Regions from separate parts of the Streptomyces sp. NPDC049813 genome, predicted to be linked through region 3. Evidence: riboswitches for the same ligand, from Rfam matches in the RefSeq annotation. Region 3 holds a riboswitch; each other region holds the start of a gene.
What was found. A riboswitch is a leader RNA that binds a small molecule or an ion and turns the genes downstream of it on or off. The one in region 3 is predicted to bind cobalamin.
Positions count from the first base shown of each region.

Region 1: it holds a riboswitch for cobalamin, as region 3 does, so the genes downstream of both, ACIBW6_RS17125 (HoxN/HupN/NixA family nickel/cobalt transporter) here and ACIBW6_RS10785 (ribonucleoside-diphosphate reductase subunit alpha) in region 3, are expected to answer to the same signal.
Region 2: it holds a riboswitch for cobalamin, as region 3 does, so the genes downstream of both, ACIBW6_RS03515 (energy-coupling factor ABC transporter permease) here and ACIBW6_RS10785 (ribonucleoside-diphosphate reductase subunit alpha) in region 3, are expected to answer to the same signal.

Region 1 covers NZ_JBITLI010000007.1:114,495-122,275, reverse strand. Annotated here, with positions in the region: gene rho (transcription termination factor Rho) at 1-524, shown strand, start outside; gene ACIBW6_RS17135 (GNAT family N-acetyltransferase) at 554-1,054, shown strand; gene ACIBW6_RS17130 (inorganic diphosphatase) at 1,147-1,650, shown strand; cobalamin riboswitch at 1,680-1,900, shown strand; gene ACIBW6_RS17125 (HoxN/HupN/NixA family nickel/cobalt transporter) at 1,932-3,044, shown strand; gene ACIBW6_RS17120 (hypothetical protein) at 3,347-4,564, shown strand; gene ACIBW6_RS17115 (MFS transporter) at 4,845-6,350, shown strand; gene ACIBW6_RS17110 (dienelactone hydrolase family protein) at 6,427-7,146, shown strand; gene ACIBW6_RS17105 (M13 family metallopeptidase) at 7,384-7,781, opposite strand, start outside.
Region 2 covers NZ_JBITLI010000001.1:793,051-800,831, reverse strand. Annotated here, with positions in the region: gene tsaD (tRNA (adenosine(37)-N6)-threonylcarbamoyltransferase complex transferase subunit TsaD) at 15-1,073, opposite strand; gene ACIBW6_RS03530 (energy-coupling factor ABC transporter ATP-binding protein) at 1,225-2,082, opposite strand; gene cbiQ (cobalt ECF transporter T component CbiQ) at 2,079-2,828, opposite strand; gene ACIBW6_RS03520 (energy-coupling factor ABC transporter substrate-binding protein) at 2,836-3,222, opposite strand; gene ACIBW6_RS03515 (energy-coupling factor ABC transporter permease) at 3,219-3,920, opposite strand; cobalamin riboswitch at 3,949-4,135, opposite strand; gene ACIBW6_RS03510 (VOC family protein) at 4,225-4,614, opposite strand; gene ACIBW6_RS03505 (response regulator transcription factor) at 4,747-5,448, shown strand; gene ACIBW6_RS03500 (sensor histidine kinase) at 5,441-6,532, shown strand; gene ACIBW6_RS03495 (SAM-dependent methyltransferase) at 6,624-7,427, opposite strand; gene ACIBW6_RS03490 (STM4015 family protein) at 7,595-7,781, shown strand, end outside.
Region 3 covers NZ_JBITLI010000004.1:76,820-84,600, reverse strand. Annotated here, with positions in the region: gene ACIBW6_RS10795 (hypothetical protein) at 1-132, shown strand, start outside; gene ACIBW6_RS10790 (ribonucleotide-diphosphate reductase subunit beta) at 155-1,174, opposite strand; gene ACIBW6_RS10785 (ribonucleoside-diphosphate reductase subunit alpha) at 1,174-3,558, opposite strand; cobalamin riboswitch at 3,682-3,825, opposite strand; gene mctP (monocarboxylate uptake permease MctP) at 3,950-5,572, opposite strand; gene ACIBW6_RS10775 (DUF3311 domain-containing protein) at 5,569-5,859, opposite strand; gene ACIBW6_RS10770 (GntR family transcriptional regulator) at 5,991-6,755, opposite strand; gene ACIBW6_RS10765 (extracellular solute-binding protein) at 7,145-7,781, shown strand, end outside.

The DNA.
Region 1 (7,781 bases), on a different contig from region 3:
TGGTCGAGCGGGGCCGTGACGTCGTGGTCCTGCTCGACTCGCTGACCCGGCTGTGCCGCGCGTACAACACCGCGGCCCCCTCCTCGTCCGGCGGCGGCCGCACCCTCTCCGGCGGGGTCGACGCGGCCGCGCTGCTCGGCCCCAAGCGCCTGTTCGGCGCGGCCCGCGCCACGGAGGAGGCGGGTTCCCTGACGGTCCTCGCCACCGCCCTGGTCGACACCGGTTCGCGCGCCGACGACTACTTCTTCGAGGAGCTGAAGGGCACCGGCAACATGGAGCTGCGCCTGGACCGTGCCCTCGCCGACCGCCGCGTCCACCCCGCCGTCGACCTCGCCCCTTCCGGCACCCGCCGCGAGGAACTCCTGCTGTCCGCCGCGGAGTCGGCGGCCGTCCGCGGGCTGCGCCGGGCCCTCCAGGGCCGCGACCCCCACAGCGCCTACGAGTCGCTGCTCGACACGCTGCGCCGTACCCCGGACAACGCCGCGTTCCTGCGCCAGGTCCACTCGACGGTCCCGACCCGCTGACACCCGGCCGGATGCGTAATACTCGCTTCATGACTTCGATCCTGACGCGCCCCGGCCGCGACCCGGCCGTCACGGTGCGGCGGGCCACCGCGGGCGACGCCAAGAGGCTGACCCGGCTCGTGCGCGGCTCCCGCGCCTATGAGGGGCAGTACGCGTCGATGGTCGCGGGCTACCGGATGGGGCCCGACTACATCGAGGCGCACCGGGTCTTCGTCGCGACCGACACGGCGCGGGACCGTCCCGCCCGCGTTCTCGGCTTCTACGCGCTGCTCCTCGCCCCGCCGGAGCTGGACCTGATGTTCGTCGCGAACGACGCCCAGGGCCTGGGCATCGGCCGGCTGCTCGTCGCCCACATGCGCGAGGAGGCCGCCGCCGCGGGCCTGGACCACGTCCGGGTCGTCGCGCACCCACCGGCCGAGGGCTTCTACCGCAGCGTGGGCGCCGTGCGCACCGGCACCGCAGCCGCCCGTCCGCCCGCCGTCGCCTGGGACCGCCCCGAACTCGTCCTCCCCCTCACGCCCGCGGTGTGAACTCCGCCGCGGTCGCAGGGGTTCCGCCCTCGCCGCCCACGGCGCACACTCGGTGGCATCCGAGCGGGCGGCAATGCGGCAAGGAGGCCACATTGGGCGGCAGCGAGACGCGGGGCGAGGCGTTCGACGTGATCGTGGAGATCCCGCAGGGGTCCCGGAACAAGTACGAGATGGACCACGAGCTCGGGCGGATCCGGCTCGACCGGATGCTGTTCACCTCGACCCAGTACCCCGCGGACTACGGCTACATCGACGGCACGCTCGGCGGCGACGGTGACCCGCTGGACGCGCTCGTGCTGACCGCCGACGCCACGTTCCCCGGCTGCACCATCGAGTGCCGGGCCATCGGCATGTTCGTGATGAGCGACGAGAAGGGCCCCGACGAGAAGATCCTCTGCGTCCCCGCCCACGATCCGCGCCACGCCGCCATCCAGGACATCGAGGACATCCCGGAGTTCGACCGCCTGGAGATCACCCACTTCTTCGAGGTCTACAAGGACCTGGAGCCCGGCAAGTCGGTGGACGGCTCGCACTGGGAGGGCCGGGACAAGGCCTACCAGGAGATCGCACGGGCGCGCGGACGCCGGCCGGCCTGACCGCCCGTCGGCGCCGGCGAGCGCGTCGACTAGGGTGATCGGGCCGTGGTGCTCGGGAAGACCGGTGACGGCCCCCAGGGGTCAAGTCCGGAGCGGCCCTCGCCACTGTGATCGGGCCCCGCTCCGCCCCCGGGACGGCGCGGGACGCACCGCTCCACCGTGCCACTGGCCGCCGCCCGGCGGCTGGGAAGGCCGGAGCGGCGTGGCACGCCCGTAAGCCAGGAGACCGGCCACGGCATCTCACGAAGTGATTCCACGAGGTGCTGGAGCGTGATCAAGGCATGACCTTGCCCGGAAACTCCCCTGCGCGGCCCGCCGGGCCGCCCGCCTTCCGCTGGCGCCGCGAGGACACCGTGCGCACCGCGGGGCTCCTGGCGGTGATAGCGGCCCTGCACGTCGTCGCGTTCGGCGTGCTGTTCCTGCTCGTCGTCCCCGAGCACTACGAGGTCGGCAACAAGGCCTTCGGCATCGGCCTGGGCGTCACCGCGTACACCCTCGGCATGCGGCACGCCTTCGACGCCGACCACATCGCGGCGATCGACAACACGACCCGCAAGCTGATGGCGGACGGCAGACGACCGGTCTCCGTGGGGTTCTGGTTCGCGCTCGGCCACTCCAGCGTGGTCGTCGCGATGGCCGCCCTGGTCGCGGGCGGGGCCGCCCTCGCGGGCATCCTGCTGAACGACGAGTCCCGCACCCACCAGGCGCTCGGTGTCGTCGGCACGACCGTCTCCGGTACGTTCCTGTACCTCATCGCCGCCCTGAACCTCGTCGCCCTGCTGGGCATCCTGAAGGTCTTCCGGGCGATGCGCGGGGGCTCGTACGACGAGCGGGAGCTCGAAGCGCACCTGGACTCCCGGGGTTTCATGAACCGTGTGCTGGGCCGCTTCACCCGGTCGATCACCCGGCCGGGACAGATGTACCCGCTCGGCTTCCTCTTCGGGCTCGGCTTCGACACGGCGACCGAGGTGACGCTGATGGTGATGGCGGGCAGCGGCGCGGCGGCCGGGCTGCCCTGGTACGCGATCCTGTGCCTGCCGCTGCTGTTCGCGGCGGGCATGAGCCTGTTCGACACGCTCGACGGGACGTTCATGAACTTCGCGTACCAGTGGGCGTTCTCGAACCCGGTGCGCAAGGTGTTCTACAACCTCACCATCACCGGCCTGTCGATCGCGGTCGCGTTCTTCATCGGCACGATCGAGCTGGTCGGCGTCCTGCACGAGAAGCTCTCCCTCTCGGACGCGGTGACCGGCTGGATAGCCGGGCTCGACCTCGACAACGTCGGCTACGTCATCGTCGGCCTGTTCGTGGTGGTCTGGGCGGCGGCGCTCGCGTACTGGCGCCTCGCCCGGGTCGAGCAGCGGTGGTCGGCCCGGGTCGCCGGGAGCGGCTGAGCGCGGGCCGTTCACGCGACGCGGGCCGTTCGGCCCCCCACCCGGGGTCACTCGGCCCGCTCCCGGCGGCGGTGTCCGCTGCGATAGTGCTGTGCAGAGCCTCCCGTGCCCTCGCTCTCCCGCCGCGGCGCATGGTCGAGGCCCGGGCCCGCCGGCCGCAGAAGGGGGAACTGCGGCCGGCGGGCCCGGTCACGGGCACCGGCGGACCGCCCGTCCCGGCACGTCAGGGACGCTCCGGCGACGGCGGGAGCGATAGGGTGTCGCGTCGAACCGCAGCCGCCCGAACACGCAGGAGTACGCACGTGACCGTAGCCACCGACTCGTCCGAGGCCGTCCTGCCGTCCAGCGCGGACGCCGGGCAGGCGCCTGCCGCGGAGCCGCGGTCCACGACCGAGGTGCCGCAGGCGCGACCGGCCGGCTCCGGTGCGGACGAGAACTTCTGGCAGCCCCCGGCCGCCGGACGCGACGAGGAGCCCCAGGACGGCGCGGAAAGCGCGGCCGACGAGGATGACGAGCCGGGCGCAGGCGACGTGGCGGAGGCCGTCGTCGCCGACGCCCGGGCGTTCGGCGGCTACGCCCGGACCGGCGGCTGGACCTTCGCCCTGAAGGTGGCCCGCAGCGTCCGGCCCGGCGGCCAGAGCGCCGGCGAGACACCCAAGGTCTCGGCGCGCAGGTTCGCCGAGCTGGCGGAGTGTTCGGCCGACCGCGTCATGCGCTTCTACAAGGCGTGGGACCGGGCGGCGGACGACGGGGTGGTGCCCCAGTTCGAGGCCCTGACCCCGGGCGCCGGCATCGAACTGCCGGACGCCGAGCTCTGGTTGTCCTACTACGTGTCGCGCTCCAGCGCCGGTTCGGTGCGCGGCCAGGCGATCACCGAGGCCGCGGAGGCCGAGGGCATCCGGCCGACCAAGGCGCTGGAGGTCGCCGAGAACCCGACGGCGCTGCGGGCCGCGATCCTCGCCGACCCGGGCACGGCGGAGGCCGCCCGCAAGGCGCTGATGGACCGCCTCGGCGAGGACCCGGCGCTCCGTTCGGGCCTGGCCCGCGACATCGTGCGGGCGGACGAGCTGAAGAAGGCCGTCGCCGAGGAGTCCAGGACCGGCGACCGGCTCGAGTACGTCCGCAGGATCGCCGAGGAGGGCGAGGTCAAGACGGCGGCGGGGCAGAAGATCGAGGCGCCGGCGCAGCTGCGCGAGGAGGCCGAGCGCCACCTGTCCCTGATCGACGAGCTGGACGAGGACGAGGAGGCGGGCGAGTGGGCCCGCGAGGCGTACGACTCGGTGCGCACGCTCGTCGCGGAGGCCGTCGAGTCCGATCCCGAACTGCGGGTGCAGGAGCGGCGCGCGAAGTTCTACAGCAGCCTGCAGAAGGCCACGAAGGCCTTCGAGGAGCTGACGTTCGACGACGTCCAGGAGATCGACGCGATCTACGAGGACGACATGGTGCGGCGCCTGGAGGAGCTCCAGGCGGCCCTGTCGGTCTGCATCACGGCGCTCCAGGCGGCGCAGCAGAAGGACTGACGCCTCCGCGCGCACGCATGGCCGGTGCCCGGTCTCCCCTGGTGGGAGGCCGGGCACCGGTGCGTTCCCAGGGCGATGTAGCGCGGATCACTCCCGCCGACCCCAGCGAAACGTTGCCGTTTCGCTAGCGTCGACGTAGGCTCGTCGAGTCGAGAACGAAACCGTTTCGTTCCTTTATCCGGCGCCGTCGCGCACGGGTCCGCGGCCGCGCGTGCGCTCCCGCACCCACGCGGCGCCGGCGACGTCCTCGCTCCCCGTGACCTCTCTGGAGTGGCCTCACATGTCCCAGACGACCCTGGCCGGCGCCACCGGCACCTCAGCCCCGCCCGGCGCCCCGGCCTCCCGCAGGCGCTGGTGGATCCTGGGCATCATCGGCATCGCGCAGCTGATGGTCGTGCTCGACGCGACCATCGTGAACATCGCGCTCCCCTCCGCCCAGCAGGACCTCGGCTTCACCGACGGCAACCGGCAGTGGATCGTCACCGCGTACGCGCTGGCCTTCGCGTCGCTGCTGCTGCTCGGCGGCCGCATCGCCGACCTCTTCGGGCGCAAGCCCGCCTTCCTGATCGGTGTCGCGGGCTTCGCCGGCGCCTCCGTCCTCGGCGGCGCCTCCACCAGCTTCGGCATGCTGGTCACGGCCCGCGCGCTCCAGGGCGTCTTCGGCGCGCTGCTCGCCCCGGCCGCGCTGTCCCTGCTCAACACCACGTTCACCGACGCCAAGGAGCGGGCCAAGGCCTTCAGCGTCTACGGCGCGATCGCCGGGGCCGGCGGCGCGGTCGGGCTGCTGCTCGGCGGCGTCCTGACCGACACGCTCGACTGGCGCTGGACGCTGTACGTGAACCTCGTCTTCGCCGTCGCGGCCTTCGTGGGCGGCTGGGTCCTGCTGAGCGGCCACCGCGACGCCGCGGGCGCCAAGCTGGACCTGCCCGGCACCCTGCTCGTCTCGGCCGGCCTGTTCTCCCTCGTCTACGGATTCTCGAACGCCGAGACGCACGACTGGAGCTCCCCGCAGACCTGGGGCTTCCTGGCCGCGGGCGCGGTGCTGCTGACGGCCTTCACCTGGTGGCAGACGCGGGCGAAGCACCCGCTGCTGCCGATGCGCGTCCTGCTCGACCGGGACCGGGCCGCCTCCTTCGTCACCGTCCTGATCACCGGCGCGGGCATGTTCGGCGTGTTCTTGTTCCTCACCTACTACCTGCAGCTCAACCTGGGCTTCAGCCCGACGCGGACCGGTGTCGCGTTCCTGCCGATGATGGCCGCCCTGATGGTCATGGCGCAGATCTCCACGACGGTCCTGGTCCCGCGGATCGGTCCCAAGCTCGTCATCCCCGCCGGTTTCGCCGTCGCCGCCGCCGGCATGGCCTGGCTCACCGGGATCGGCGTCGACTCGGGCTTCGCCAGCCACGTGCTGCCGCAGCTGCTGCTCATCGGCGCGGGCCTTGGCGCCGTGATGCCGCCCGCCATGGCGCTGGCCACCAGCGGCATCGCCGCCGAGGACGCGGGCGTGGCCTCCGCGACGGTCAACACCATGCAGCAGGTGGGCGGTTCGATCGGCACCGCCCTGCTGAACACGCTCGCGGCGAGCGCCGCCACCGGCTACCTCGCGGGCCGCAACCCCGCGGACAAGCTGGTCCGGGCACAGGCCACGATCGAGAGCTACACCACGGCGTTCTGGTGGTCGGCCGGGTTCTTCGCCGCCGGCGCGGTCATCGCCTTCCTGCTCTACCGCCGCGGCGCCGGACAGAACGCGGCCGGGTCCGACGCGGCACCGGTCGTCCACATGTGACCACCCCCGTGCACACCCCGGCCCGCGCGGTGGCATCGTGGGGGACGATCATCGAGCTCAGCTCAGGAGGCACATCGTGGCGGACACCCCCGACACCCCCCGCTCCACCGGCCGGCCGAGCCACCAGAACGTGACGTTCGACAGCGCCGGCACCCCCGCCCACGGCTACCTGGCCCGGCCGCCCGCCGGCAGCGGCCCCGGCGTCCTCGTCATCCAGGAGTGGTGGGGGCTGACCGACCACATCGCCGACGTGGCCGACCGGCTCGCCGCCCAGGGCTTCGTCGCGCTCGCCCCCGACCTGTACGGCGGGAACGTGGCGCACGACTCCGACGAGGCGTTCCGCATGATGCGGGAGCTGCCCGTGGCGCGCGGCGTCGAGCTGCTCGCCGGCGCCGTCGACCACCTGCTCGCCCGGCCCGAGGTCACGTCGGAGACCGTCGGCGCGGTCGGCTTCTGCATGGGCGGCGGCTTCGTCCTGTACCTGGCGGCCTCGGACCCGCGGGTGAGCGCGGCCGTCCCGTTCTACGGCGTCATCCAGGGCGAGGTCCCCGACTTCTCGGGGCTGAAGGCCCAGATCCTCGGCCACTACGGGGAGCGGGACGAGGCGATCCCGGTGGCCACTCTCGACGGCCTGCGCCGGACCATCGAGCAGCAGTCAGGCATCGAGGCGGACTTCCGTGTGTACCCGGCGGACCACGCCTTCTTCAACGACGGCAGGCCCGAGGTGTACGACCCCGAGTCCTCGGCGAAGGCGTGGGCGGCGACGCTGGAGTTCCTCACCACCCACATCAGCTGAGCAGCGGGTCCGGGGCTGAGCCCCGGGGCGGGGGGGGGGGGGGGGGGGGGCCCCCCCCCCCCCCCCCCCCCCCCCCCCCCCGCGCCCCGCCCCCCCCCCCCCCCCGGGGCGGCCCCCCCCCCCCCCCCCCCCCCCCCCCGCCCCCCCCGGCGGGGGCGCGGGGGGGCGGGGGGGGGGCCCGGGGGGGGGGGGGCGGGGGGGCGCCCCCCCCCCGCCCCCGCCGCGCACCGGCTCAGCTCACCAGATCCGCACGCGGTCAGCCGGGTCGAGCCACAGCCCGTCCCCCGCCTCCGTGGCGAACGCCGTGTGGAACTCCTCGAGGTTGCGCACGATGTTGGCCCGGAACTCCGGCGGCGAGTGCGGGTCGATCGTCAGGTACTGCTGCTCCTGCTCCTTGCGCCGCTTGGTGCGCCAGCAGTAGGCCCAGTTCAGGAAGAGCCGCTGCGACCCGCTGACGCCGTCCTCGGTGACCGGCACCGGCGCGCCGTTCAGCGAGATCAGGTAGGCGGTGTGCCCGATGGTCAGACCGCCGAGGTCCCCGATGTTCTCCCCGACCGTGAGCGAGCCGTTGACGAACTCACCGGGCAGGTTGCGCGGCGAGAAGCCGTCGTACTGCTTGACGAGCGCCTTCGACT
Region 2 (7,781 bases), on a different contig from region 3:
TGGCATGCCTCGCCTCACGCCGCCCGAACCGCCGGCGCGGGCAGCGGAGTGAGGGAGGCGTACTCCAGGGGGGCGGACGGGTCGACGGACACGTCGAGCGGGGCCGGCGCGGCGCCGGAGCGGACCAGGAGGTCACCGACCGCCGCGATCATGGCGCCGTTGTCGGTGCACAAGGTCATGGGCGGTACGCGCAGTTCGATCCCGGCCGCCGCACAGCGCTGTTCGGCCAGGGCCCGGACCCGGGAGTTCGCGGCCACTCCCCCGACGACGATCAGCGTGCGCACGTCGTGGTCACGGCAGGCACGCAGGGCCTTGCGGGTGAGGACGTCGGCGACGGCCTCCTGCAGAGCCGCGGCGCCGTCGGCGACCGACGGCTCCGCGCCGCGCAGCCGGTGCTGTTCCACCCAGCGCGCAGCCGCCGTCTTGAGCCCGGAGAAGGAGAACGCGTACGGGTCGTCGCCCGGTCTGGTCAGCGGACGGGGGAAGGCGACCGCGCGCGGGTCGCCTTCCCGCGCGGCGCGGTCGATGGCGGGCCCGCCGGGATAGGGCAGCCCCAGGATGCGGGCGACCTTGTCGAAGCACTCGCCGGCCGCGTCGTCCAGGGTGTCGCCCAGATGCAGGATCGGCTCGCGCACCAGATCGCGGACCAGGAGCAGCGAGGTGTGACCGCCGGAGACGACCAGGACGACGCACGGCTCCGGCAGCGGGCCGTGCTCCAGCGTGTCCGCGGCGACGTGCCCGGCCAGATGGTGCACGCCGTAGAGCGGCACGCCCGCCGCGTACGCGAGCGTCTTGGCTCCGGCCAGCCCGACCTGCAGGGCCCCCGACAGGCCGGGGCCCGTCGTGACGGCCACCGCGTCGAGCTGCCCGAGCCGCAGTCCGGCCTCGGCCAGCGCCTGCCGGACGACCGGCCGGAACGCCTGGAGGTGGGCGCGCGAGGCGATCTCGGGCACGACACCGCCGAACCGCGCGTGCTCGTCCATGCTCGACGCCACCACGTGGGCCAGCAGCCTTCCGTCCTGCACGATTCCCGCGCCGGTCTCGTCGCACGACGACTCGATTCCCAGCACCACCGGTCCGCTCACCACGGCCTCCTTCTGCACATACTCCGCAGTTGCAATATATGTGCAACAAGCGAGTGCGGCGGACCGCCCCCGGAGGCGGCCCGGCTTCGGCCAGGCGCGGGCGGAGTCGCGTCGCGTACGGCGCGGCCCGGGGACCCGCTCAGCCGGCGGCCTCCCCGCCTCGTAAGGCCGCGGCGTACGCGTCGAGTTCCGCCGCCGTGCGTGGCCCCCGCGCGTCGTCCTCGATCAGCCGCTGTGCGCGCAGGAGCCGCCCGGCGGCGATCCCCCAGGCGGGCCGGAGTCCCGCCTGCGCGAGGAGGTCCGCGCGGGCGAGCGTGGCGGCGGCCGGGCCCAGGTGCGGGCCGGACGGGGTGAGCAGGGCGACGTCGTCGGCCCAGCGCAGCGCCAGGTCCACGTCGTGGGTGGCCATCACGACGGTGGTGCCGTCCGCGCGGAGCCCGGCGAGGGTGTCCAGCAGACGCTCCTGCCCTTCGGGGTCGAGGCCGGCCGTGGGCTCGTCGAGGATCAGGACACGGGGGCGCAGGGCGACGGCTCCCGCGATGGCGGCCCGCTTGCGCTGGCCGAAGGAGAGCAGGTGGGTGGGCCGGTCCGCGAGGTCGCTGATGGCGAGCGCGGCCAGCGCCCACGCGACGCGCCCGGCGACCTCGTCGCGGGGCAGCCCCAGGTTGACCGGCCCGAAGGAGACGTCCTCCGCGACCGAGGCCGCGAAGAGCTGATCGTCCGGGTCCTGCAACACCAGCTGCACCGTGGTCCGCAGGCGGGTCAGGCCGGCCCGGTCGTAGGTCACCGGCACTCCGTCGAGAGCGAGGTGCCCGGTCCGGGGACGCAGCCCTCCGCTCAGCAGCCGCATCAGGGTGGTCTTGCCGCTGCCGTTCCTGCCGAGGAGGGCCAGGGCGCGTCCGGGACGGATCGCGAAGTCGAGGTCGCTGAGCACGAGGGGACCGTCCTCGTAGGCGTACGACGCCCCGCGCAAGGCCACCAGGGCGTCATCGTTCATCGGAGCAGCCTTTCGAGTACGTACGTGAGGACCGCCAGCGCGGTGAGCAGTCCCAGCGCCCCGGCCACGAAGCGGGGGGAGACAGGGGTGTCGGCGGTCAGCACGCGCAGGGTGCCGTCGTAGCCGCGGCCCGCAAGGCCCTGCTGCATGCGTCCCGCACGGTCGAACGCCTTGACGAAGGCGACGCCGCCCAGCCCCGCCAGGGAGCGGAAGGCGGCCGCGCGGGTGGCGTGGCCGAGCCGCGCGGCCTGGGCCTCGCGGATGCTGCGGACCGACGCGAGCAGCAGGAAGATCATCCGGTACATCACCAGCGCCACGTCCACGACCGGCGCGGGCACGCCCAGCCGCGACAGCCAGGTCAGGACGTCGGTCACGGGGGTGGTGAAGGCGAACAACAGCACCCCCAGCGAGGCGGCGCAGGAACGCAGCAGGACGTCCGCCGCGCGCTCCCACCCGTGCGGGGCGAGCGCGACGAACGCCCCCGGGCCGCCGATCCGCACGGTCAGGGTGGCGGCGCCGGTGAGGCAGAAACCCAGCGGGACGCGCCAGGCCCGCCACACCTTGCGGGCGGCCACGCCGGCCGGGCCCAGCAGCAGCGCGAGGGCCGCGACGAGGACGAGGACGGCCCCCGGCCACGGTGGCAGGGTGACGGCGAGCGCGGTGAGTCCGAGGCCGAGGACGGCTTTTTCCAGGGGGTGGCGGCGGCGCCAGCGACTGCTGTGCGCCGCCACGTCGATCGGCAGCACGAGAGGTTCAGTTCCGGTCCCCGGCCGCGGTGGCGGCCGCTGTCCCCTCGGCCGGGTCACCGTTCGCGGTGCCCGCCGTGACGCCTTCCGTCGCGCGCCGCTCGCCCTGCCTGCGTCCGCGGCGCAGCCCGAAGTAGTACGCGAGCACGCCTGCCCCCAGGGCCGCCTGGAGGGCGAAGAGGGCGGACTCGATCTCCCCCGACGGGGGCTCGTAGAGCGGGGAGAACCACGGCTCGTAGTCCGGCTCGATCTCGGTGATGGCCGTCTCCGCCTCGGCGTCGGCCCCGGCGAAGGGCTCCTTCTTGTGGTCGCCGAGACCCAGTGCGAGCGGCAGGACGGCGAGCGCGGCCACCACGATCAGGAGCAGGAGGTTGATCTTCGTGTTCCGCTTCACCGGGCCACCGCCTCGGGAGCGGTGGCCGGGCGGGCGCCGGTGACGAGGACGCCGAGGCGGGTCAGTTCGCCCTTGCTGGACTGGACGAGCAGCCGCATCACGAGCACGGTGAGCAGCCCCTCGCTGACGGCCAGCGGGATCTGCGTGACCGCGAAGATCGACCCGAACTTGCCGAGCGCGCCCAGGAATCCGCTGCTCGGGTCGGGGAAGGCCAGGGCGAGTTGCACGCTCGTGACGCAGTAGGTCGACAGGTCCGCGACGAACGCCCCGAAGAAGACGGTGACCATCAGCGGCACGCCGTAGCGGCGCAACAGCCGGTAGCTGCCGTAGCCGGCCCACGGCCCGACGATCGCCATGGAGAACGCGTTGGCGCCCAGGGTGGTGAGTCCGCCATGGGCCAGCAGGAGCGCCTGGAACAGCAGGGTGATCGTCCCGAGGACCGTCATGATCGGCGGCCGGAACAGGATGGCCCCGAGTCCGGTGCCGGTGGGGTGCGAGCAACTCCCGGTGACGGAGGGCAGCTTGAGTGCGGACAGGACGAAGGTGAAGGCGCCGGACGCGCCGAGCAGCAGCGTGCTCTCCGGGTTCTGCCTCACCTCCCGGGTCAGTGAGCGGACCCCGTGGACGACGAACGGCGCGGCCGCGACGCCCCAGGCGACCGCGTGCGCAGGGGGCAGGAAACCCTCGGCTATGTGCATGGCTGAACGGACCTTTCCAGCACCTCGTGGATGGTTGAAACGCCCTGGCCGGTCTCCTGGCTGACGGGTGACACTGCCCGGATCTCCGCCTTCCCAGGTCCGAGGACCCAGTGGCCGCCCACTGAAGGGCTGGAGCCGGACTTCCCGATCACAGTGGCGAGGGCCGCACCGGTTCCACACCGGATTTCCCGTACACCAAGGCAAGGGGACAGTAATGCCCAGGTATCGCGCATGACAACAGCGACCCCGCGCGGGGACCTGCGCCCCGCACGTTCTGAAGGCCGGTCAGGGGGCCGTCCCGGTCCTACGGCGCCAGCGTGCGCAGGACGTCGAACTCGTTGCCCTCCGGGTCGGCCATGACCACCCAGTTCCGGGCCGAGCCCTGACCCACGTCCGTCCGGGTCGCGCCGAGGCCGAGCAGCCTGGTCACCTCGTCCTGCGTACTGCCGTCGATCGGGCTGACATCGAGGTGCAGCCGGTTCTTGGCGGTCTTGCCCTCGGGCACGCGGATGAAGACGAGGGTGGGCGGCATCTGGCGGGCCCGCACGTCCTCGACGGTCGGGACCCAGGAGCCGATCTCGACCTTGCCCTCACCCCGGTCGATCACCGTGAAGTCCAGGACCTCGCACCAGAACGCCGCGAGGCGCTCCGGGTCATGGCAGTCAACGGTCAGCTCGGTGAACCTACTTGTCATGCTTCCCCCCGCTCGTACGGACGGAGTTCAGCGTAGGCCGCCCGCCGGAGGCATCAGCCCGCACAGCCCTGTCGTCCGCGTACGCGGTTCTCGATACGCGGACGATATGTGCCCACTCGTACCATCGAGACCATGCGTGTGCTGATCGTCGAGGACGAGCCCTATATGGCGGAAGCCATCCGCGACGGTCTGCGGCTGGAGGCGATCGCGGCCGATCTCGCGGGGGACGGTGACACGGCGCTGGAGATGCTGGGCGTCAACAGGTACGACATCGCCGTCCTCGACCGCGACATCCCCGGCCCGTCCGGTGACGAGGTCGCCCGTCGCATCGTCGCCTCCGGCAGCGGCATGCCGATCCTCATGCTGACCGCGGCCGACCGGCTCGACGACAAGGCGTCCGGTTTCCATCTCGGGGCCGACGACTACCTCACGAAACCGTTCGAACTGCGGGAACTCGTCCTGAGGCTCCGCGCGCTCGACCGCAGGCGTGCCTACAGCCGGCCCCCGGTCCGGGAGATCGCCGGGCTGCGGCTGGACCCGTTCCGGCGCGAGGTCCACCGGGACGGCCGGTACGTCGCGCTGACGCGCAAGCAGTTCGCCGTGCTCGAGGTCCTCATCGCCGCCGAGGGCGGCGTCGTCAGCGCCGAGGAGCTGCTGGAGCGCGCGTGGGACGAGAACGCGGACCCCTTCACCAATGCCGTCCGGATCACTGTCTCCGCGCTGCGCAAGCGCCTCGGTGCGCCGTGGATCATCGCCACGGTCCCCGGTGTCGGCTATCGCATCGACGCGCAGCCGCAAGCCCCAGACGGGGACGAGGTAGCCGATCGTGGATAGGCCGCCTGGGCCGAGCGTCCGCCTCAAGCTCACCCTCAGCTACGCCGGGTTCCTCATGCTGGCCGGCGCCTTGGCGCTCGCCGCCGTAGGGATGTTCCTGCTGCGACAGGGGTGGCTGCAGACCAATGAAGAGGGGGCGTGGCGCAGCAACCCCGTCATCGAGTTCGTGCGGGCGTTCGCGCCGACGGCGGCCGCGGTGATGGTGTTCCTCCTCGTCTTCGGTCTCCTGGGCGGATGGGTCCTCGCCGGCCGGATGCTCGCTCCGCTGGCCCGCATCACCCACGCCACCCGCACGGCCGCCACGGGATCGCTCTCGCACCGCATTCGGATGCCGGGCCGCCAGGACGAGTTCCACGAACTGGCCGACGCCTTCGACGCGATGCTCGCCCGGCTGGAAGCGCACGTCGCCGAGCAGCGGAGGTTCGCGGCCAACGCCTCGCACGAACTACGCACCCCGCTGGCCGTCTCGAAGTCGCTCCTCGACGTGGCCCGCAGCGATCCGGCTCAGGACACCGGCGAGATCCTCGACCGCCTCCGCGCCGTCAACACCCGGGCGATCGACCTCACGGAGGCGTTGCTCCTGCTCAGCCGGGCCGACCAGCGTTCCTTCACCCGCGAACAGGTCGACCTGTCCCTCCTGGCGGAAGAAGCCACGGAGACGCTGCTGCCCCTCGCGGAGAAGAACGGCGTCACCGTCGAGACCCGCGGCGACGTCACCCCCGCGAGCGGATCGCCGGCGCTGCTGCTGCAACTGACCATGAACCTCGTCCACAACGCGATCGTCCACAATCTGCCCGCTGAGGGCCGGGTCCGGGTCACGAACGGCGTGCACGCGGGCCGCGCGACGCTCACGGTCGAGAACACCGGTGAGGTACTCCCCGCCCACCTGGTCTCGACGCTCACCGAGCCGTTCCGGCGGGGCACCGAGCGCATCCACGCCCACCAGACGGGCGTCGGCCTCGGCCTTGCCATCGTCGCCACCATCACCCGCGCACACGACGGCACCCTCACCCTGACCCCGCGCGACACCGGCGGCCTGTACATCACGGTGGAACTCCCCGCAGGTACGCCCCCGCTCCCGTGAGGTACGGCCGGCCGGGCGGGCCGGAGCCGACGTGCCCCCGCCCTCCTCGTCGGGCGGGGGCACACAGCACGGCGGGGCACTGGCCCGGGGGTCAACGCTTGCGCGCGACACCGCAATACGCGACCTCTACGGTCTCCTCCACCGGCTGCATGTCGTCCGGGCGCCAGACCGACGTGGCGACGACGCCTGGCTCCACGACGTCGAGTCCCGTGAAGTAGGCGGCTATCTCCTCCGGCGAGCGCAGGTGGTAGGTGTTGGCCGACTGCGCGTTGTACGCGGTCACCGCGGCGTTCAGCGCGTCGTTGGTGTCGATCCCGTCGCTCAGGGCCACGTAGCTTCCGGCGGGCAGCGCCGCCAGGTATGTGGCGACCAGTTCCCCGGGCCGGTCGGCGTCCGACAGCTGGCCCATGATGCCCAACAGCGTCAGGGCGACCGGCCGGCTGAAGTCCAGGGTCTTCGCCGCCTCGGCCAGGATGCGTTCCGGGTTGCGCACGTCCTCCGATATGTACGCGCACGCCCCCTCCGGGCTGCTCGTCAGCAGGGCGCGGGCGTGGGCGAGGACGAGCGGGTCGTTGTCGACGTAGACGATCCTGCTCTCCGGCGCGCTGCGCTGCGCCACCTCGTGCGTGTTGTCCGCGGTCGGCAGGCCGGTGCCGATGTCGAGGAACTGCCGGATGCCGGCCTCGGCCGCGAGGAAGCGCACGGCACGCGTGAGGAAGGCGCGCTGCAGCCGGGCCACGGCCGCGAATTCCGGGAAGGTCGACAGGATGGCATCCCCGACCTCGCTGTCCACGGGGTAGTTGTCCTTGCCGCCCAGCAGATAGTTCCAGACGCGCGCCGAGTGCGGCCGGTCCGTCTGCATCCTGCTCTTCACGTCAGCATTCACATCATCCATGGGCACAGCTTCACATGGAGCAGGGGACGACATCGTCAACTCGGTGTCAGCAACGCTCATTTCACCGCCCGCCGCTCACGTCTGCGCCCCGGGGCGGTCGTTGTCAGTGCCGGTTGGTACAAAGTCAGTCCAGCGAGGATCGCGAACGGATCGGGAACGGGGCGGACATGACCATCGGAAACCACTTGCAGGAGCTTTACGGCCTGCCCGCTTTCGACTTTCCGGCGGCGGACGCGGAGCGGGCGGGGCTGCCGGCCGCCGACGCCGTCGCGTGGCGGATCTCCGTGGAGTCCTACGACAGCGAGGAGACGTGGCCGGAGGCGTTCGCCCGGTTCGCCGCGGCCGTGGACCTCA
Region 3 (7,781 bases):
CTCCTCCTCGCCGCCCCCTCCCTCTACGGGGCCGCCCACGACCGGCGGATCGACCGGCAGATCCGGCAGGCCCGGCAGGCGCGGGAGGCCGGACTCCAGGACCGCCGCGCCGGGTTCGCCAAGGTCGCCTAGGCTCCCTGTCCGGGCCCGCCGCCTAGAAGTCCTCGTCGAAGCCGACCGACCCCTCGACCGCCACCTGGTACGCCGAGGGCCGGCGCTCGAAGAAGTTGGTCAGCTCCTGGACCCCCTGCAACTCCATGAAGGAGAAGGGGTTCTCGGAGCCGTAGACGGGCGCGAAGCCGAGCCGCTGCAGGCGCTGGTCGGCGACGCACTCCAGGTACTGCCGCATCGAGTCGGTGTTCATGCCCGGCAGCCCCTCGCCGCACAGGTCGCGCCCGAACTGCAGCTCGGCCTCGACCGCCTCCCGCAGCATGTCGGTGACCTGCTGCTCCAGCGCGTCGTCGAAGAGCTCCGGCTCCTCCTTGCGGACGGTGTCGACCACGTCGAAGGCGAACGACATGTGCATCGTCTCGTCCCGGAAGACCCAGTTGGTGCCGGTGGCCAGGCCGTGCAGCAGCCCGCGCGAGCGGAACCAGTAGACGTAGGCGAAGGCGCCGTAGAAGAACAGGCCCTCGATGCACGCCGCGAAGCAGATCAGGTTCAGCAGGAAGCGGCGCCGGTCCGCCTTGGTCTCCAGCCGGTCCAGCTTCTCCACCGAGTCCATCCACCTGAAGCAGAACTCGGCCTTCTCACGGATGGACGGGATGTTCTCGACCGCCGCGAACGCCGCTGCCCGGTCCTCAGGATCGGGGAGATAGGTGTCGAGCAGCGTCAGATAGAACTGGACGTGCACGGCCTCCTCGAAGAGCTGGCGCGAGAGGTACAGCCGCGCCTCGGGGGAGTTGATGTGCTTGTACAGCGTCAGGACCAGGTTGTTCGCCACGATCGAGTCGCCGGTCGCGAAGAACGCGACGAGCCGGCCGATCATGTGCTGCTCGCCCGGCGACAGCTTCGCGAGGTCGGCGACGTCCGAGTGGAGGTCGACCTCCTCCACGGTCCAGGTGTTCTTGATGGCGTCCCGGTAGCGCTCGTAGAAGTCCGGGTAGCGCATGGGGCGCAGGGTCAGCTCGAAGCCCGGGTCGAGCAGGTTCTTCTCGGTGGTGGTGTCCGTCATTACTGGCAGGCCTCGCAGGACTCGGGGTTTTCCAGGGAGCAGGCGACCGCGTCGCTCTCGGGCACGGTCTGGGCGGGTACGGCGGCGCGGCCCGCCGCGCGGGCGATCCGCGTCGCGGGGCGCGAACGCAGGTAGTACGTCGTCTTCAGCCCGGACTTCCAGGCGTACGCGTACATGGAGGAGAGCTTGCCGATGGTCGGCGTCTCCATGAACAGGTTCAGGGACTGGGCCTGGTCGAGGAACGGGGTGCGCGCCGCCGCCATGTCGATGAGGCCGCGCTGCGGCAGCTCCCACGCGGTGCGGTACAGCGCGCGGATCTCCTCGGGCACCCAGGTGAAGCCCTGCACCGAGCCGTTGGACTCGCGCAGCGCCTCCCGGGTCTGCGCGTCCCACACGCCGAGCCGCTTCAGGTCCTCCACCAGGTACGCGTTGACCTGGAGGAACTCGCCGGACAGCGTCTCGCGCTTGAACAGGTTGGAGACCTGCGGCTCGATGCACTCGTAGACCCCCGCGATGGAGGCGATCGTCGCGGTCGGCGCGATGGCGAGCAGCAGCGAGTTGCGCATGCCGACGGCGGCGATACGTTCCCGCAGCGCGGCCCACCGCTCCGGCCAGGTCACCTGGGCATCGGGGTAGTGGTCGGGGTGCAGGACGCCGCGGGCGGTGCGGGTCTTCTCCCAGGCGGGCAGCGGGCCGATGGGGGTCCCCCCTGCACCGGAGCTTGTCGAAGGCGCTTGGGGGCGCTCGGCGAGGTCGGCGGAGGCCTCGTACGCGGCGAGCATGATCCGCTCCTGGATCCGCGTGGACAGTGCCTTGGCCGCGGGGGAGTCGAAGGGCAGCCGCAGCTTGAAGAAGACGTCTTGGAGGCCCATCGCGCCGAGGCCGACCGGACGCCAGCGGGCATTGGAGCGGCCCGCCTGCTCGGTCGGGTAGAAGTTGATGTCGACGACGCGGTCGAGGAAGGTGACGGCGGTGCGGACGGCCTCGTCGAGTCGCTCCCAGTCGATGGTGCCGTCGGCCACGAACGCCCCGAGGTTGACCGAGCCGAGGTTGCAGACGGCCGTCTCGCCGTCGTCCGTCACCTCCAGGATCTCCGTGCACAGGTTCGAGGAGTGGACGGTGTGGCCGGGCTCCGCGGTGCGGTTGGCGGCGTCCTTGAAGGTCATCCAGCCGTTGCCGGTCTGGGCGAGCGTGCGCATCATGCGGCCGTACAGGTCGCGGGCCGGGATCGTCCGCAGGGCCTTGCCGTCGGCCTCCGCGCGGCGGTAGGCGGCCTCGAACTCCGCGCCGTACAGGTCGACGAGCTCGGGCACGTCGGCCGGGGAGAACAGCGACCAGTCGGCGCCGTCGGCGACGCGGCGCATGAACTCGTCGGGGATCCAGTGCGCGAGGTTCAGGTTGTGGGTGCGCCGCGCGTCCTCGCCGGTGTTGTCGCGCAGCTCCAGGAACTCCTCGATGTCGGAGTGCCAGGTCTCCAGGTAGACCGCGGCCGCGCCCTTGCGCCGCCCGCCCTGGTTCACGGCGGCGACCGACGCGTCGAGGGTCTTCAGGAACGGCACGATGCCGTTGGAGTGCCCGTTCGTGCCGCGGATCAGCGAACCCCGGCTGCGGATGCGGGAGTAGGAGAGCCCGATGCCACCGGCGTGCTTGGAGAGGCGGGCCACCTGGTGGTAGCGGTCGTAGATCGAGTCCAGCTCGTCCAGCGGGGAGTCGAGCAGGTAGCAGCTCGACATCTGGGGGTGGCGGGTGCCGGAGTTGAAGAGGGTGGGGGAGGAGGGCAGGTAGTCCAGGCGGCTCATCAGGCCGTAGAGGGCCGCCACTTCGTCCAGCGCGTGGGCGCTGTCGTCCTCGGCGAGACCCGCCGCGACGCGCAGCATGAAGTGCTGCGGGGTCTCGATGACGTGCCGGGTGATCGGGTGGCGCAGCAGGTAGCGGCTGTGCAGCGTGCGCAGGCCGAAGTAGCCGAACCGGTCGTCGGCCGCGGGGTCGACGAGCGCGTCGAGCCGGGCCGCGTGGGTGCGCACGAACGCGGCGGTGCGGTCGGCGATCAGCCCCTCGCGGTGGCCGGCCGCGACGGAGCCGGTGAAGGAGGTGACGCCCTGCGAGGCGGCCTCCGCGGCGATGGAGAGCGTGAGCAGCCGGGCGGCGAGCCGGGAGTAGACCGGGTCGTCGGAGATCAGCCCGGCCGCGGCCTCGGTGGCGAGTTCGCGCAGCTCGGCCGCGTCGGCGCGGGCACTGCGGCCGCGCAGCGCGGCGGCGGCGACCCGGCCGGCGTCGGTGCCGGGGAGATCGGCGGTCAGCTCGGTCAGGGTGCGCAGCAGGGCGGTGCCCGGAGCGTCGTCCGGTGCGGCGGCAACCGGTTCGGCGGGCGGCGCGATGGTCACGTGGGGGCTCTCCCTCGCTCGGCTCGAGGCCTGCGGGGAGGAGTGGCTCGGGCGCGCATACAGGGGGGCGCCTTCGTCACCGGCCCATTCCGCGAGGCCCGGACGTCTGTCCACCTGGGCCGGACGGTCCGGGTGGGCTGCGACAGGTCGTCGGACTCACGCGAACACCCTTATGGGTGCGTACGTTCACCGTTGCGGGACAGTTCCGGATTTGCACCGGATTCCCCTGCGGCTGCAGCGAGAGCGAGCATACATGTTGTGCTGGGTGTTCGCGGCAGCCCCATATCTTGTGTCGGCGCGGTGTCGCGAGCGCCTCCCCGCCGGGGTGCCCGGAACACGAGGACGGGCCCCTCCCGCGTGGGAGGGGCCCGTCGGTCGAGCATGCCCGCGGCTAGTGACCGCCCGCCCCGACGACGGGCAGGTCCTGCTGTACGCCCTCGTCGCCGGCGTCGGCGGTGTAGTCCCCGGGGGACGTCTCGTCGACGCCCGCAGGGGCCTTCACGGCGTTCAGGACGAAGGTGAGGACCACGGTCACGACCACGTTCATCACGAACGCCGTCAGACCGATGTAGCCGATCTCCCCGATGCCGGGGATCTCCTTTGAGGAGCCGCCGAAGTGCGCCTGGGTGGGCGAGGCCACCCCGTACGCGGCGAGCGTGCCGTAGACCATGCCGACCGCCCAGCCGGCGAGCAGCGCCCACCGGTGGAACCAGCGGGTGAACAGGCCGCCGACCAGGGCGGGCATGGACTGCAGGATCCAGATGCCGCCGAGCAGCTGGAAGTTGATGGCGACGGTCTTGTCCATGGTGAGGACGAAGACGAGCGCGCCGACCTTCACCAGCAGCGAGACGAGCTTGGAGACCTTGGTCTCCTGCGCCGGGGTCGCGTCGGGCTTGATGAAGTCCTTGTAGATGTTGCGCGTGAAGAGGTTCGCCGCGGCGATGGACATGATCGCCGCCGGGACCAGCGCGCCGATGCCGATGGCCGCGAACGCGACCCCCGTGAACCAGTCGGGGAACATGTCCTCGAAGAGCTGCGGGATCGCCAGCTGGCCGTTCTGCACCTTGATCCCGGCCGCGATCGCCATGAACCCGAGCAGCGCCAGCAGGCCCAGCATGAGCGAGTAGAGCGGCAGGATCGTGGTGTTGCGGCGGATCACGTTGCGGCTCTTGGACGACAGGGTCGCCGTGATCGAGTGCGGGTACATGAACAGCGCGAGCGCCGAGCCGAGCGCCAGGGTCGCGTAGGTCCAGTGGCCCGCCTCACCGGGCGCGAGGGCGCCGATCGGTTGCCCGGTCTTCGGATTCAGCTGCTCGAACTTCTTGCCGGCCGCGGCGAAGATGTCGTCGAAGCCGCCGAGCTTGATCGGGATGTAGATGATGGCGACCAGGATGACGAGGTAGATCAGGCCGTCCTTGACGAACGCGATCAGCGCCGGGGCCCGCAGGCCCGAGGAGTAGGTGTAGGCCGCGAGCACGCCGAAGGCGATGAGCAGCGGCAGGTCCTTGACGAACCAGTTGGTGTTCTCGCCGCCGCCGACGCCCATCACGTCGAGCACGGCCTGGATGCCGACCAGCTGGAGTGCGATGTAGGGCATCGTGGCGAGGATGCCGGTGATCGCGACGGCCAGCGACAGGCCCTTCGAGCCGAAGCGGCCGCGCACGAAGTCGGACGTGGTCACGTACCCGTGCTTGTGCGAGACCGACCACAGGCGCGGCAGGAACGTGAAGATCAGCGGGTAGACCAGGATCGTGTAGGGCACGGCGAAGAAGCCGGACGCGCCCGCCGCGTAGATCGCCGCGGGGACGGCGACGAAGGTGTACGCCGTGTAGAGGTCGCCGCCGAGCAGGAACCAGGTGATCCAGGTGCCGAACGAGCGGCCGCCCAGGCCCCATTCGTCGAGCGAGTCGCTCTCGGAGCGGCGCCAGCGCGCGGCGAGGAAGCCCATGACCGTGACGGCCAGGAAGAAGAAGATGAAGACGGTGAGCGCGACACCGTTGACGCCACCGTTCATCGCGGGCTCCCCGGAGTCGTCGCGGCGGCCTTGCGGCCGCGCTGGTCACGCTGCCACAGCTTGTACGCGATCATCGTCAGTCCGGTCGAGACGAGCACCCAGAGCATCTGGTACCAGTAGAAGAACGGGATGCCGATGAAGGTCGGGTCGATCTTGGCGTAGGAGCCGACCCAGAGCATCGCCACGAACGGAGCGACCAGGCAGAGCCCGATCACGACGCGGACCGGTGTCACCACCGGTCTCCCCACTTCTTGCGCGCGTGGCGCACCTTTTGGCGCATCGGGCATGTCGGGTTCCGTCCCCTCGCTGGTCCCACTTATCTCACGTTTAACGTGCGGGAAATCTAGGCGAGAGTCTTGATCTATGGAACCCCTGTCCGGATAACGGACGAGCCTCTTCCGGTTGTCGTTCCCCGGCGTCAGTCCATCGGGCGCTTGAGCCGCGCCACGAACTTGTAGCGGTCGCCCCGGTAGACCGAGCGCACCCACTCCACCGGCTGGGCCGACCCGTCGATCGAGTGGCGGGAGAGCATCAGCATCGGCAGGCCCACGTCGGTGCCGAGCAGCCCGGCCTCGCGCGGCGTGGCCAGCGACGTCTCGATGGTCTCCTCGGCCTCGGCGAGGTGGACGTCGTAGACCTCGGCGAGCGCCGTGTAGAGAGAGGTGTACTTGACGAGCGAGCGGCGCAGCGCCGGGAAGCGCTTGGCCGACAGGTGCGTGGTCTCGATGGCCATCGGCTCGCCGCTGGCCAGGCGCAGCCGCTCGATGCGCAGCACGCGGCCGCCGGCGGAGATGTCGAGCAGCCCGGCGAGGGTGTCGTCCGCGGTGACGTACCCGATGTCGAGCAGTTGGGAGGTCGGCTCCAGGCCCTGCGCCCGCATGTCCTCGGTGTACGAGGTCAGTTGCAGCGCCTGGGAGACCTTGGGCTTGGCGACGAAGGTGCCCTTGCCCTGGATGCGCTCCAGGCGGCCCTCGACGACCAGCTCCTGGAGCGCCTGGCGGACGGTGGTGCGCGAGGTGTCGAACTCGGCGGCGAGCGTGCGCTCCGGCGGCACCGGGGTGCCCGGCGGCAGCGTCTCCGTCATGTCGAGCAGATGCTTCTTGAGGCGGTAGTACTTGGGCACGCGTGCGGTGCGGACGGGTGCCCCGCTCTCGTTCTCCGCACTGCTCACATCGGTACTCATGCTCCGCCTTCCCGGCTTCGGTGCCGATGCGGCCGACCTACCCATCGGCCACGGCTCACATCGTGGCACGGCTCGTCGCGGGGGACTCCCCGTACGCTCCGTGATCCCTTCTTATACCGTCCGGTGACGGCCTGGTCTAGTCCACGCACCCGGTTATGGGAGCGCTTCCCCGAGGGGCTCAACACCCTTGTGCCATCGGGTCGGTGTCGTTCCTGTAACGGACGCCGGGACCTTTCTCGGCCACCCTTGACACGTCTATTGGTCTGGGCCAAGCTCCGGGTACTGGTCTAAACCATTAAACCTAGACCGGGTCCCAGTCCCCAGGTGCACTACTCGTCGTATGCGTCGCTGTGGGTGGGGGGGTTGCTGGCATCCCTGAGGAGGGTGACGTGAAGCGCAAGCTGATAGCGGCAATGGGTATCGCGGGCATGATGGTCTCGGTCGCGGCGTGTGGCGACAGTGACGACAAGTCCGGTAACGCGGGGGCGGACGCCAAGGAGCTGACCGTCTGGCTGACGGTCGACGCCCAGAACAACTGGCCGGAGCTGGTCAAGGCCGCGGACGCCGCGGTCAAGAAGAAGCACCCCGGCGTGAAGATCAACCACGAGTACTACGGCTGGCCGGACAAGCCCGCCAAGCTCGACGCCGTCCTCGCCACCGACAAGGTGCCGGACGTGGTCGAGATGGGCAACACCGAGATGCTCAGCTACATGGTCAAGGGTGCCCTGGCCCCCCTGGACACGGCTAAGTTCGAGAACTCCGACCAGTGGCTCGACGGCCTCAAGGCCTCGGTGACGTACGACGGCAAGACCTACGGCGTGCCGTACTACGCCGGCGGCCGCATCGCGACCTGGCGCAAGGACATCGCGTCCGCCTCCGGGGTCAAGACGACGCCGAAGACGTACAAGGAACTCACCGCCGACCTGGACAAGATCCAGAAGAAGCAGGGTGACAAGTTCAACGCCTGGTTCCAGCCCACCCGCGACTGGTACGCGGCCATGTCCTTCGTCTACGACGCCGGCGGCT